3 regions of the Halomonas sp. ISL-56 genome follow, and region 1 is predicted to be linked to each of the others. Evidence: predicted binding sites of a transcription regulator. Region 1 holds the regulator's gene; each other region holds the start of a gene.
What was found. The regulator sigma-54, encoded in region 1, starts transcription at its own class of promoters, with help from an activator protein. The targets are predictions, from matches to a motif close to TGGCACNNNNNTTGCTNT.
Positions count from the first base shown of each region.

Region 2: J7J49_RS16180 (P-II family nitrogen regulator) is a predicted target of sigma-54. The motif match lies at 1,532-1,549, and genes of this name have one in related genera.
Region 3: speB (agmatinase) is a predicted target of sigma-54. The motif match lies at 2,567-2,584, and genes of this name have one in related genera.

Region 1 is NZ_JAGGRO010000016.1:151,844-156,498, forward strand. It holds gene pmbA (metalloprotease PmbA) at 1-366, shown strand, start outside; gene J7J49_RS14310 (HPr family phosphocarrier protein) at 382-651, opposite strand; gene rapZ (RNase adapter RapZ) at 696-1,625, opposite strand; gene J7J49_RS14320 (PTS sugar transporter subunit IIA) at 1,730-2,200, opposite strand; gene hpf (ribosome hibernation-promoting factor, HPF/YfiA family) at 2,205-2,513, opposite strand; gene J7J49_RS14330 (RNA polymerase factor sigma-54) at 2,612-4,027, opposite strand; gene lptB (LPS export ABC transporter ATP-binding protein) at 4,171-4,655, opposite strand, start outside.
Region 2 is NZ_JAGGRO010000019.1:71,280-75,934, reverse strand. It holds gene J7J49_RS16185 (ammonium transporter AmtB) at 1-1,073, opposite strand, end outside; gene J7J49_RS16180 (P-II family nitrogen regulator) at 1,118-1,456, opposite strand; gene J7J49_RS16175 (accessory factor UbiK family protein) at 1,814-2,167, shown strand; gene J7J49_RS16170 (TonB-dependent receptor) at 2,345-4,498, shown strand; gene J7J49_RS16165 (AraC family transcriptional regulator) at 4,560-4,655, shown strand, end outside.
Region 3 is NZ_JAGGRO010000012.1:4,867-9,521, forward strand. It holds gene J7J49_RS10765 (5-guanidino-2-oxopentanoate decarboxylase) at 1-35, opposite strand, end outside; gene J7J49_RS10770 (YjiH family protein) at 46-1,428, opposite strand; gene speB (agmatinase) at 1,531-2,481, opposite strand; gene J7J49_RS10780 (sigma-54 interaction domain-containing protein) at 2,739-4,160, shown strand; gene J7J49_RS10785 (ABC transporter ATP-binding protein) at 4,274-4,655, shown strand, end outside.

The DNA.
Region 1 (4,655 bases):
TCTGCTTACAGCGCTCGTCGGTTGGGTATGCATACCACGGGGAATGCCGGTGGGGCGAGGAACGTAAGGTTAGCGGCGCCGCTGCAATCACGCGAAAGCCTGCTGCAGGAGATGGGCAGGGGTATTTGGGTGACTGAGCTGATGGGCCAAGGCGTTAATGGCGTGACCGGTGATTACTCCCGCGGTGCAGCAGGTTTTTGGGTCGAAAACGGTAAGGTGCAGTACCCGGTTGAAGAGTTCACCATTGCCGGTAACCTAGATCGGATGTTTGCTGGATTAGTCGGGATTGGCGATGACACTGATACCCGTGGCAGTGTTCACACGGGTAGTTGGTTGATTGATGCGATGACGGTGGCGGGTGACTAACAGGTATAGCGGCGGCTACTGATCTTCCTCGAAGCGGGCATCGAACAGCGCTTGAATGGCTTCAAGCGCCTGTTCGGCGTCATCACCTTCGGCGTTGATCGTTAGCTCGGTACCGCAAGGGGCGGCTAGCATCAGCAGTGACATGATGTTGGCGGCGTCAGCTACCTGTTGCTGTTTGTAAACACGTATTTTAGCCGTAAACTGTTGGCCGCATTTGACCAGTTTTGTCGCCGCGCGAGCATGTAGCCCGCGTTGATTGGTAAGTGTGAGTATTCTTTCTGGCACCCTGGTTCCTTCTCGCCGAGTGGTGTCATTAATGGATAGACGCGCTAAGTCTCTTTCCGTTCGTTGTTGGAAGTAGCGCTGAGGAGAGCCGCCGCCGACTGTTCACCCAAGGTGTAGTGCAGCCCCAGTTCACGATGGCGTAGTTGAACGTCGCCCATGCTAGTGGTCAACCTCTCCGCCAGCTTCTCGACCATGTAGACCGAGCGGTGTTGGCCACCGGTGCAGCCAATCGCGATGGTCATGTAGCTGCGTTGGCTATTCTGGTAAGCGGGTAGCCAACGCTCAAGCCACGCCAAAATATCGTTGCTCATGGCGTCAACAATAGGGTAGCTGCTCAAAAAAGCCACAATATCAGCGTCACGGCCGGTGAACTGGCGCAGCGTTGGATCCCAGTAAGGATTCGGCAGGCAGCGCACGTCGAAGACCAAGTCAGCATCTAACGGCACGCCGCGTTTGTAGCCGAATGACTCAAGGGTCAGCGTTAGCTTATCGCGGTGCTGGTGCGCTACCTGGTCGGTAATGCGACGGCGTAAATCGTGTACCGATAACCGTGATGTATCGATCAGTAAGTCGGCTAGGTCGCGAATATCCTCCAGCGTCTCTTCTTCTTTATTAATCGCTTCTTCGAGGGTCATTTCACTATCGCGAGTCAGCGGATGACGTCGCCGGGTAGCCGAGTAACGCTCAAGCAGGATGCGGGCATCGGTGGTCAAGTAAATCACTTGAAAGTTAATTTTACGCTGGCGCAGCTCCTCTAACAAAGAGGGCAAGCGCTCCAGCGCTCCCGGCAAATTACGGGCATCAATACTGACCGCCAAATGAGCACGGTCACCCTGGCCGCGTAATTCGTCCACCAACGAGCCCAGCAGCATAGCGGGGAGGTTATCAATCGCGTAGTAGCCAAGATCCTCCAGCGCCTGTAGAGCGATAGATTTACCTGAACCTGAGCGGCCGCTAATGATCACCAGTTGCATAGAGTCTCTCTTTGCCTTGGTCAAGCTGCGTTAAGGGTGGTGAGCGAAACATACACCTGCGGTGCCTAACCTTAAATAGGTTTTAAAAAAGGTTTTAAGACCAGTTAGGCCGCTGATTGCTCACGAATTTTGGCGGTGATGAGCTCAAGCAATTCACGCTGACTGGCCGCTTTACGCAGCAGCTGGCGTGTATCCGCATCATTCATGATGGTCGCTACTTGGCCGAGCAGTGAAAGGTGCGTGTCATCTGCTTCTTCGGGTACCAACAGTACAAACACCAGGTCTACCGGGTCGCCGTCGATAGCGTCAAAATCAATCGCTTCTGACAATTTTAAAAAACCAGCGATAGGGGCGGTGCAGTGGGGGCTACGCGCATGGGGAATAGCCACGCCGTTACCAATACCGGTGCTGCCTAAGCGTTCACGGCCGATTAAACGGCTAAACACTTCTTGGCTGTCCAAGCTGGGAATATTTTGGGCAATAAAGGTGCTGTAAAACTCCAGCACCCTTTTTTTGCTGCCCCCGGGTACGTCAAATAGAACGCGTTCCGGGGGAAGTATGGTTTCCAACGTCATTGAATTAACGCACACCTGCGCCTTGGGCGCGAGCTTGTGCTTTTTCCTTGTGTTTAACGAGTTGACGGTCGATTTTATCCGCTAGGGCGTCGATAGCGGCGTACATATCACTGTCTAGGGCTTCCGCATGTAAGTCAGCACCTGCGGCGTGCAGCGTACAGGCGGCCTGCTGGCGCTCTTTCTCCACTGATAAGGTGACTTGCACCGTAGTTATATTGTCGTAATGGCGCTCTACACGCTCAAGCTTTTCGTTGACATAGTCACGCAAGGCGTCAGTCAGTTCTACGTGATGACCAGTGATATTTACTTGCATTGACGTACTCCTTATCCATCGGACTGTACTTCGATTGTAACCCTTTTTGCCGCGTTGCAAAGCCCTTGTCGAGAGTTTCCCTGAAACGGCAGCAGGGCCTAGCGTAAACGGCGCCTTTCGCTGGAGGAGGGGATGCCCATGGCTTCACGATATTTAGCCACCGTGCGACGCGCCACCTGCACGCCCCCTTCGCCTAATAGCGTGACTAAGCGGCTGTCAGAAAGCGGTTTGCCAGGGGGCTCCTCTTGAATCAGTTTTTTGAGACGCGCGCGGATGGCGGTACTGGAGTGACTGTCGCCATCTTGGCTGCTCACCTGGCTCGAGAAAAAGTACTTAAGCTCAAAAACACCGCGGGGCGTATGAATGTATTTCTGCGTCGTTACCCGCGAGATAGTTGATTCGTGCATCTCAACGGCTTCGGCAATATCGGCCAATATCAGCGGCTTCATGGCCTCTTCGCCGTGCTCCAAAAAGCCAATCTGTCGGGTGATAATTTCGCGACCAACCCGCAATAGCGTATCGTTACGGCTAGACAGGCTCTTAATCAGCCAGCGCGCTTCCTGCAGGTGCTCTTTGAGAAACTGGTTATCATCGCTTTTGTCCGCACGCTTAATCAAGCTGGCGTAGTCGGGCTGAATGCGCAGCCGTGGCAGGGCCTCTGGGTTGAGCTCTAAATGCCAGCCATCTTGGTCGTGGCGGACGACTAGATCGGGCGTTACATAACTGTCGTCGGTATCGCCGTAGGCGCTACCTGGACGTGGGTCGAGGCTGCGAATGAGTAGGATAACATCGGCCAGCTGCTCGTCATCAAGCCCGAGACGGCGCTTAAGCAAGCGCATATCATCCTTGCCGAGCGCTTCAAGAAACTGCCGAACGAGACGGCGGGCGGGAACCAGCAGTGGTGTATCGTCGGGAAGGGCGGCGAGCTGCAGCATCAGGCATTCACGCAAATCGCGGGCAAAGATACCGGTTGGCTCAAACTGTTGGAGCTTGAGCAGCGTGGTTTCCACTTCGCGCTGACTAAGCCCGTCAATGCCCTGGGCACGAAGTCCTTCACGGATATCGTTGAGCGGCTGGGTTAGGTAGCCATTAGCATCTAGCGCGTCGATTAAGCTCTCCGCGACAAGCTGTTCACGGGCGCTAAAATCGGTCATGGCAAGTTGCCACAGCAGGTGCCCGTGCAGGCTCTGTCCGGCTGCCTGGCGCTCAAAGTCGGGGCCTTCGCTGCTGCTACCACCCTGGCTACCCATATCTTGATAGGTATCTGACCAGTCGCTATCTACCGAGAGCTCAGTAGGGATGCTCTCTGACCACTCTTCTTCTTTAGGCTCGCTGACAGCCTGCTCACTAAATTCATCTTCTTGCTCCAGCATGGGATTGGCGTCTAGGGCCTGCTGAATTTCTTGACGAAGGTCCAGCGTCGAAAGTTGCAACAGCGCAATGGCCTGCTGCAACTGGGGCGTCATGGTCAGCTGTGTGCCGATACGCAGTTGGAGAGAAGCTTTCATGACCATCTGAGAACCACTCGTTAATCGGAATGTTCCACACTAGTGCGAGTGAGTGCCGGGTGCAAGTGCAATAAGCATGCCATTGGTAGTAAAGTTGTTGTAAAGCGCTATTTAGTGGGTGAAAAGTCAGTTTAGAAGTGAAAATAATCTTAGAGGCGAAAATCTGCGCCCAAATAAACATCCCTTACTTTTTGGTTGGTAAGTATTGAAGCTGGCGAGCCGCTGGCGATGATTTGCCCATCACCGACGATATAGGCGATATCGCAAATATCCAGGGTTTCACGCACGTTATGGTCGGTAATCAGTACACCGATATGGCGCTGCTTCAGCGCACGAATGATGGTTTTAATTTCGCCCACAGAAATGGGATCAACGCCAGCAAAGGGCTCATCGAGCAAAATAAAGGCAGGCTCTGTTGCTAAGGAGCGTGCAATTTCCACGCGTCTGCGCTCGCCGCCCGAAAGGCTCATGCCGAGGTTGTCACGAATGTGAGTGATATGAAAGTCTTCGAGTAGCGCTTCCAAGCGCTGTTCCCGGTCGCTGCGATTGAGCTCTTTGCGCGTCTCGAGTATCGCCATAATATTGTCAGCAACCGAAAGTTTGCGGAAGATAGACGCCTCCTGGGGGAGATAGC
Region 2 (4,655 bases), on a different contig from region 1:
GCACCGAATGACGCGTCGCCGTTGTTCAGCGGCACTGCCAGCACGCCCCAGATACCCACCACACCGTGTACCGAGATCGCACCGACCGGATCATCCAGCTTCACTTTATCGAGTGTCACGATAGCAGCGACTACGATGATGCCGCCGATGGCGCCAATAATGGTCGCGCCCAGCGCAGATGGAGAAAGCGGATCAGCGGTAATCGCCACCAGGCCAGCCAGTGCACCGTTCAGCGCCATGGTCAGATCCGCTTTGCGGAACCACAGTTTGGCCAGAATCAGGGCGGCAATCACACCGCCTGCCGCCGCAGCGTTAGTATTAACGAACACTTGCGCCACATTGTTGGCGGAATCGACCGCCGCCAGTTTAAGCTCAGAGCCGCCGTTAAAGCCGAACCAGCCCATCCACAGGATGAAGGTACCCAGCGTTGCCAGTGGCATGTTGGCACCCGGAATCGCGTGGATAGAGCCGTCTTTACCGTACTTGCCTTTACGGGGGCCCAGCACGATCACACCGGCTAGTGCTGCAGCCGCACCGGCCATATGTACGATGCCTGAACCCGCGTAGTCAGAGTAACCCACTTCAGACAACCAGCCGCCGCCCCAAGTCCAGTAACCGGATACCGGGTAGATAAACGCGGTCATGACCACAGCAAAGGCCAGGAATGCCCATAGTTTCATGCGCTCGGCGACAGCACCCGACACAATCGACATAGCGGTCGCAACGAAGACTACCTGGAAGAAGAAATCGGAACGCATGGAGTAATAAGGTGCATCGTCGCCACCGGCAGTCACCGCATCGACGCTGTTTTCAGCGCCAATCAGGAAACCCAGGTTGGGTAAGAAACCACCAGCGCTGCTGGAGTACATGATGTAATAGCCCACCAATAGATACATGGTGCAGGCAATCGCAAACAGCGCAATGTTCTTGGTGAGGATTTCAGCGGTGTTCTTGGAGCGCACTAAGCCCGCTTCTAACATGGAGAAGCCTGCGGCCATCCACATAACGAGCACGCCACATATTAGAAAGTAGAACGTATCGAGCGCGTAGCTCAGATCAGCCAACTCATTCATTGTAAGTTCCCCGTTGAACTATAGAAATGATCCGCAATACAGCCTTAAACGGCGTCTGCACCGCGTTCGCCTGTCCGAATCCGAATAACGTCTTCAAGCGGTGTCACAAACACCTTGCCGTCACCGATCTTGCCGCTGTTAGCCGCACTGCAAATGGCATCCAGCACGCTCTCTAAGCGGGCATCGTCTACGGCCACTTCCACTTTCACCTTGGGCAGAAAGTCGACGACGTATTCCGCGCCACGGTACAACTCGGTATGCCCTTTCTGACGGCCAAAACCTTTAACTTCAGTGACCGTAATGCCCTGAACGCCGTTGTCGGCTAATGCCTCACGAACGTCGTCGAGCTTGAATGGCTTGATGATAGCGGTGATGAGTTTCATCCCGGATCTCCCCTGCTGGATAAGTCCTGCTAGATTGGTAGCGGCACAGCCGCCAGAATAAGCACCTGAACCGTTAATGCGCATACTGTGCCAGCTGACTTTTTTTTCTTATAATTCAGCTTATTAGCCGACAAATAGAGCGCATTACAGCGCTAAATCTGGGCAAAGCCATTCCCTCACCACAGCTATTGCACCAAAAAAGAGCGTAAGCAAAAGTAGCCTGCTCCATTTAGATGCAGTCCAAACAATCAACAGGAAATTCACGCGGCGCATGCGAATTTGCCAACTGTTGCGTATCCTTACCGGTAAGCAATTACATAGATGTTCATTTAGCGAGTTATTAAGGAGAGAGCAACGATGGCGCCTCAAGACCGCATTAGCCGACTGGCCCAGCAGATTGGCGACCGTTTACAAAACGCTTCCCAGGCACCGGAAGATATTCAAAAGGGCGTGCAGCAAGTCGTGCGTGGCGCCTTTGATCGCCTGGAGCTTGTCTCACGGGAAGATTTCGACATTTTAATGGACGTACTGCAGCGCACTCGGTCTCGGGTAGAGGCATTAGAGCGCCAGGTCGCCAACCTTGAAGCGGCCGTTGAAGCCTCCACGGGTTCCACTGACACGCCAATGGAAGCAGAAGTACCGCCGTTGCCTACCCCCGAACCAGATACAGATACAGATTCAGATACAAAGCAGAAGAATAAGCCCGCTTAACGCTTTGGCTTCACAGGCAGCAATAGGGCAATGGCCCATTGCTGCATTTATGAGCAAACACTGACCTTTATAAGCAAACATTACTCCTACAATAAACACGAATCACTATCGTTGACTTTGTGTTTCCTGGTGATACTCTCCGCTCCCTAACTCCTCACTGTTCGCGGATTGTTCACCATGTACGCGCTGCCATTTTCAAAATCACCGTTTGCCAAGTCGCCTTCTTCAACTGCTGCACTTATCGGCACTGGTCTGTTGCTGGGCTTCTCCAACAGCGTTTTCGCCCAAAACACGGCCCCCAGCACAGACGCCAACGACACCATGGTGGTTGTGGGATCCCGTACGCCCACCCAAATCAGCCAAATTCCTGGTGCGGTATGGGTAATCGATAAGGAAATGCTGCAACAACAGACCCGCAATGGTGCAGACCTCAAGACGGCATTGGGGCGTCTGGTGCCGGGGCTGGATCTGGCGCCACAAGGACGCACCAATTATGGGCAAAATATGCGCGGCCGTGGCGTGCAGGTGCTTATCGACGGCGTATCGCTGAACAGTTCCCGCGGGCTTTCCCGTCAGTTCGATGCCATTGACCCCTTTAATATCGAGCGCGTGGAAGTCCTCTCCGGCGCCAGCAGCCTGTATGGTGGCGGCGCTACCGGGGGCTTGATCAACATCATTACCCGCAAGGGTGAGGAAGGCCTCAACTGGCGCACAGAAGCGGGCATCACCACCGGATTCAACAACAGTGACGATATAGACCGGCGCTTGTCGCAATCGATCAGCGGCGGCAACAAGCGGGTGCAAGGCTACCTGGGCACCGCCATTGGGGATAACGGCCGGCACTATGACGGCAGCGGCCAAGAGATCTTCCCGGATATCGCCCAAACCGACCTGCAGGACAATCGCAGCATTGATGTACTGGGTAACCTCTCCTTCCGTTTGAGCGATGAACAGAGCCTGGAGCTGGGCGCCCAGCTATATCGTTCCGGCTACGAAGGCGATCGCGGCGTTTACTTTCCCAACCTCGACGCGGCGACGCCCAACTTGAATGATGCCGAGATTCGCGACGGTTACCGCTCAGAGCGCGACCCGGAAACCGACCGCAAGCTGGTTAACGTCAACTATCACCACGCTAACCTGTGGGGGCAGAATTTTTACCTTCAGGCTTTTCACCGTGAGGAGGAGTCCAGCTTCCAGGCCTTCCCCTACCCTGTCGCCAACGGTCTGCAGTTTCGCGCCTCACAACAAAATACCGATTTGAGCGGCATCAAGGCGCTCTTCGAGTCGCGCCTGGGTGACGACGTTTCGCTAACCTACGGCCTCGATATGGATCGAGAAACGTTCGATGCCAGTCAGATGCTGTTCGATAAAGCTATATCGGACGCCTCCGGCGGTCTGGTTCAGCAAGCCTCTGGGGTTGAACCCCGCTACCCCGGTTATCAAGTGGATGGGCTGTCAGGCTTTGTTCAGGGCGACTGGCAGGCCACTCAAGCGCTCAAGCTTTCCGCCGGTGTGCGCCAGCAGCATATGGACGTCGAAGTGGATGAGTTCCAGGGGATCCCTGGCGGCGAAAATGACTACGAAGCAACCCTGTTCAATGCCAGCGCCCTCTATGATCACCGCAACGGCCACCAGAACTGGCTACAGTTCAGCCAGGGCTTCGAGCTGCCGGATCCCGCCAAGTACTACGGCAAGAGCCCTGATGTGAGTGTCGCTAATAATCCCTTGTCTGCCATTGAGACGGATCAGGTCGAGCTAGGTTGGCGCTACCAAGGGGGTAACTGGACGGCCCAAACGGCGCTTTACTACGCCTGGTCGGACAAGACAGTGGAAAACGCCGAAGATCTAAGCGTCAGCGTAGTAGACGAAAAGAAACGCGATTTCGGCCTGGAAACCGCCGTGACTCGCTACTTCGACAATGGCCTAGAGCTCGGGGGCACACTCCACCTGGTACGCTCTGAGCAGGAGAACGACCAGGGCGACTGGGAGAAACGTGACGCTCGCTATGCATCGCTCTCTTCCGCCACCGCCTTTATCGGCTGGACTGACTATGTTCGCTCAGCGCGCTTGCAAGCCAACCATAACTTCGACCTGAAGGACGCTGCCGACCGCGAGATCGAAGGCAATACCACCCTCGACTTATCGCTCAGCCAGGAGACCGGCTTAGGCACCGTCAGCCTGGGCGTGCAGAACCTGCTGGATGACCAGTACTCCACCGTTTGGGGTCAGCGCGCCGCGATGTTCTATTCGCCCTACTATGGCCCAGAGTACCTCTATGACTACCAGGGCCGTGGGCGCACTTACACTCTGAGCTGGTCGATGGCTTACTGAGCGCTGGTTCGCTAAACGCTGATAACCGATCAAGGACGAGATAATGGTCATGGAAGTGGAAATGGCGGCACTAGATTCGATAACGCCATCTGGCACGCCACTCACCACCCATGACCTGCTGGCGCTTGGTCAGCGCTTCGGGATCGACTACCGCTTT
Region 3 (4,655 bases), on a different contig from region 1:
CGTAGCATTTTAATCAGTAACTCAGCGCAGGTCATCGCAGGCCCCTTAGAAGAAAAATGTATGGGCCATAAAGGCGATGATCGGCAGCGTAATCGCGGTACGCAGTAAGAACACTACCGCCAGCTCCCAGAACTTGATGGGAATCTTCGATTTGAGTAGCAGCGCACCGATCTCTGACATATACACCAACTGCGTCATGGAGAGGCAGGCAATCACAAATCGGGTCAGCTCACTTTCGATGTTGGTCGCCAACACCGCCGGCAGGAACATATCGGCAAACCCTACCAGCGTGGCGGGGGCGGCCGCCTGTGCTTCAGGAATACGCAGCAGTTCGAGCACCGGCACCATGGGGTAGGAAAGCCAGGTAAACAGCGGGGTAAACTCGGCTAAAATCAGCGCAACGGTACCAATCGCAAATACCAGTGGCAGCAGCGTCAGGAAAATATCGATGACGTTGAGTAGAGCCAAGCGGGCTAACTGACGCGGCCCAGGAGCACTGCCTGCGCGACGGGTAGCCTGCAACAGGCTATAGCGGAATAGACCTACATTATCAGTGCGCTCTTCGCTCAACTGGCAGCCGACCGGCTCATAGTAGTCGTTGGATTTACGCGACAGTGGAGGAATCCGCGACACGATAACGGCAGCGATCAAACCGGACACCACCACCGTGAAGTAGAACTGCACAAACAGGTGGTTAATCTCGACAAAGTTAGTCACTAGCAGGCTGAACGCGATGGAGGCGACCGAAAAGTTGGTGGCGATCACCGAGGCTTCGCGGCCATTGTAGTAGCCCTGCTCATACTGCTGGGCGGTGATCAGCACACCGACGGTACCCGAGCCCATCCATGAAGCGGTGGCGTCAATAGCGCTGCGTCCCGGCAGATTAAAGATAAACCGGAACGGCTTACGCACCATGGTGCCAATAAACTCCATAAAGCCGAACTCGACCAGAAACGGCAGCAGTAGCGCCGCAAAGAAGAAGAACGTCAGCAGCACCGGCGCCAAGTCATTGAGCATCACCCCGCCGGTAAACGAGGCGGTGACAAACTCTGGGCCAAACTGAAAAAAGGTCATGATGACAAAAATGGCACCAAGCACGCGCATCGCAACCCAAATGACGCCCACATCGAACATATCGTGAAAGGGCCCGCTTTGAGCCCAGCTAGGTTTAGCGAGCTTGACGTATAGCGTCACCACCACCGAGAGGCAGAGAATGACCACCGCAATGGCGGGAAGCGCTGATCCTAGCAGCGTTTGCAAGCCATCAGCCATCATACCCATGCCAATATTAATAGAGTCCCCGACCTGGAAGGGAACCAAAAACAGCAGTACCCCAATAATGGAGGGGATCAGAAATTTCAGTAAGTGCGCAGGGGGTATCGGTGCCGAAGAACTCGGCTGATCCGATTTAACGTTGCTGTACGACATAGGGTTCACCCATTGGAAGTGATTATTGGAGGTGGGCTGGCGGCTAATAGCGCCTTGTTAGATCGGCGCTTTCTTAATATCTAAACTTTCTTACTATCTAAATTAGTTACTATGCTTAACGCCCGGCAGTATGCAGAGCATCTCATACAGCAGCGTGGCGCCCATTAGCGCGGTATTGCCGCTAGGATCGTAAGGCGGTGACACTTCTACCAGATCGCAGCCGACTATATTCAGCCCAGCCGCACCGCGAACCAGTTCTAATCCTTGGGTTGAGGTCAGTCCGCCCATCTCCACCGTGCCAGTACCAGGGGCAACAGAAGGATCCAAGCCGTCGATATCGAAACTGATATACACCGGGATATCGCCCATCTGCTCGCGCACTTCCTGCATCAACGGCGCCAGCGAGCGGTACCAGCACTCTTCGGCGGGCACAACACGGAAACCCTGGTCACGACACCAGTCAAAGTCTTCTGCCGCATAGCCGGTTCCGCGCAGGCCGATTTGCACGACTTTGCCATGGGCTAATAAGCCCTCCTCCTGGGCGCGACGAAACGGCGTACCGTGAGCAATCGGCTCGCCGAACATGTGCTCGTTGACATCGGCGTGGGCATCGATATGGATCAGCCCTACCGGGCCGTGCTTTTTCGCCATGGCGCGCAGAATCGGCAGGGTTAGCGTATGTTCGCCGCCAAGGGTTAGAGGGATGCAGTTGTGCTTGAGCACGTCGTCATAAAAGGCAGTGATGATGTCGACGCTTTTCGGCAGGTGAAACGTATTGATCGGTACGTCTCCGATATCCGCCACTTGCAGGCTTTCAAAGGGCGCTGCTCGGGTCGCCATATTGTAGGGGCGCAACATGCGCGACTCATCGCGGATCTGGCGTGGGCCAAGTCGCGTGCCGGGACGGTTTGATGTACCGATATCCATAGGGATGCCAATAAATGCCGCGTCCAACCCCTCGGCAGTCTCTTGGGAAGGCAGGCGCATCATGGTGGCGGGGCCTGCAAAGCGCGGCATAGTATTGCCACCCAGGGGCTGATTAAACTCCGACATCGTTCTCTCCTAGACGTTATTTGAACCTAGACGTTATTTGAAATTGTTGAATCGCAATGCGAGCTCGGCTTGTCTATCAATAGACATTGCACATAGCGTGCCAAGGCGCTAAAACCGCTAGAACCGCCACTTTCCTTGACCATTCGATGCAAAAATGCATTAAATTGACGGTTATTCAATTCAATATTGCATCGATAATTCAAAAATGGTTCGATTAGAAAGCATCGGCGGCAGGTAAATCAGGTGAGTAATCTCGAATGAGTGAAATAGATAGACGCGTGCTGCAAACCATTGTGGCGACCGCCAACGACCACTTCTTTATCGTCAGTGGCGATGGGCAGATAGTCGATATCAGCCCCGGGGCCGAAGCGGTTTACGGCGTTTCGCGGGAAGAGCTGCTCGCTAGCAGTGTTCAGCAGTTGCAAGCCGCCGGCGTGCTCAAGCCCTCGATTAGCATGGAAGTGATGCGCACCCGCAGGCCCGCACAGCTAATGCAGGTCACCGGAACAGGTCGCCGGGTGATAGCCGAAGCCTACCCGGTGTTCGTCGACGGCAGGCTGGAACGCATTATCAGCCGCTCGCGGGATTTAACCGACTTGCAGTTATTGCAGGACGAATATGCCCTGTTGCAAAAACGCTTTAGCGAGCATTTAAAGCGCAGTCAGGCTGCCCCCGATGCCGAAGAGCAGGCGCTGGATGACGCCCTGGACAACTTGCAGGTGCGCAGCAGCGTGATGCGTGAAATTGCGCTACTGCTTAAGCGCGTCGCCCCTTCAGATGCCAATGTGCTGATGCTGGGTGAATCAGGCGTGGGTAAAACCGCCTTTGCCAAACAGCTACACCGCTGGAGTCAGCGCTGCGACGGCCCCTTTATTGACGTGAACTGCGCGGCGATTCCCGAGAATCTGTTTGAGTCCGAGATGTTTGGCTACCAGCCCGGCGCCTTCAGTGGTGCCGCTCGGCAGGGTAAGGCGGGACTGTTAGAGCAGGCCGAGGGCGGTACGCTGTTTCTGGATGAAATAGGCGAGTTGCCGCTGTTGATGCAAACCAAACTGCTCAAGGTAATTCAGGATGGCAGTTTGACCCGACTGGGAGATACACGCCCACGCAAGGTCAATTTCCGCTTGGTCGTAGCCACTAACCAAGACTTGGCAAAACAGGTTGAGGCCGGGCGGTTTCGTCTCGACCTTTACTACCGCCTCAATGTGATCCCCGTCACCCTGCCGCCACTTCGCGACCGCCGTGAGGATATTCCCGACCTAGTTGAAGCCTGCTTAAGCCGACTTAACCAGCGCTATGGACGACAAAAAATCCTTGATACCCGCGTTTGGTCGACGTTGATGGGCAGTGAATGGCCGGGCAACGTCCGCGAGCTGGAGAACTGGCTAGAACGAGCCTGGCTTTCCAGCCCCACCGATCAAATCGAGGTGCCCGCCGTGCTTCCTCACGCCGAGCAGCACCCCGCCAGTTTGCCGAGCGCCTCGCTAGCAGCAAAGCCGATAACAGCACTCGAACCCCAGGAAACCCTCAAACAGTACCTGGCACGGCTGGAACGGGAAACGCTTGAAGAGCTGTGCAACACGCTACCCAGCACCTACGCCATCGCTGAACGGCTGGGCATCAGCCAATCCAGCGTGGTGCGCAGGCTGCAGCGTTATGGCATTAAAGTCGCCAAGTGATTTTCTGCTTGACACAGCGGGTGTCATCAACCATCCATGTAAGTGTCATGAAACGGCAACACCTTCAACACAAGCTGAACTAACAACAACCAGCAGCCGGTGATGTGTGTGCTATGTCAAACCAATCGCGTATCCGCCTGGAGCGCGTCACCAAACGTTGGGACGCGACCACTGCTGTCGATGGCATTTCCTTCGATGTCACGCCTGGGCAATTTGTCATTCTACTGGGCCCTTCTGGCTGCGGTAAATCCACCACGCTGCGTATGATCGCAGGCCTGGAAGAGGCCAGCGACGGCCAAATCCATATCGGCGATCGCGACGTCACGCGCCTGCCGCCGGGGGATCGTGGGCTGAGCATGGTGTTTCAATCCTACGCCCTGTTTCCGCACCTAAGCGTTGCCGACAACATTGTGTTTGGCCTACGCAGCCGCAAGGTGCCCAAAGCAGAACAGCGCGAACGGCTGGCGAAAGTCGCCGAACTGGTCGATCTCACCG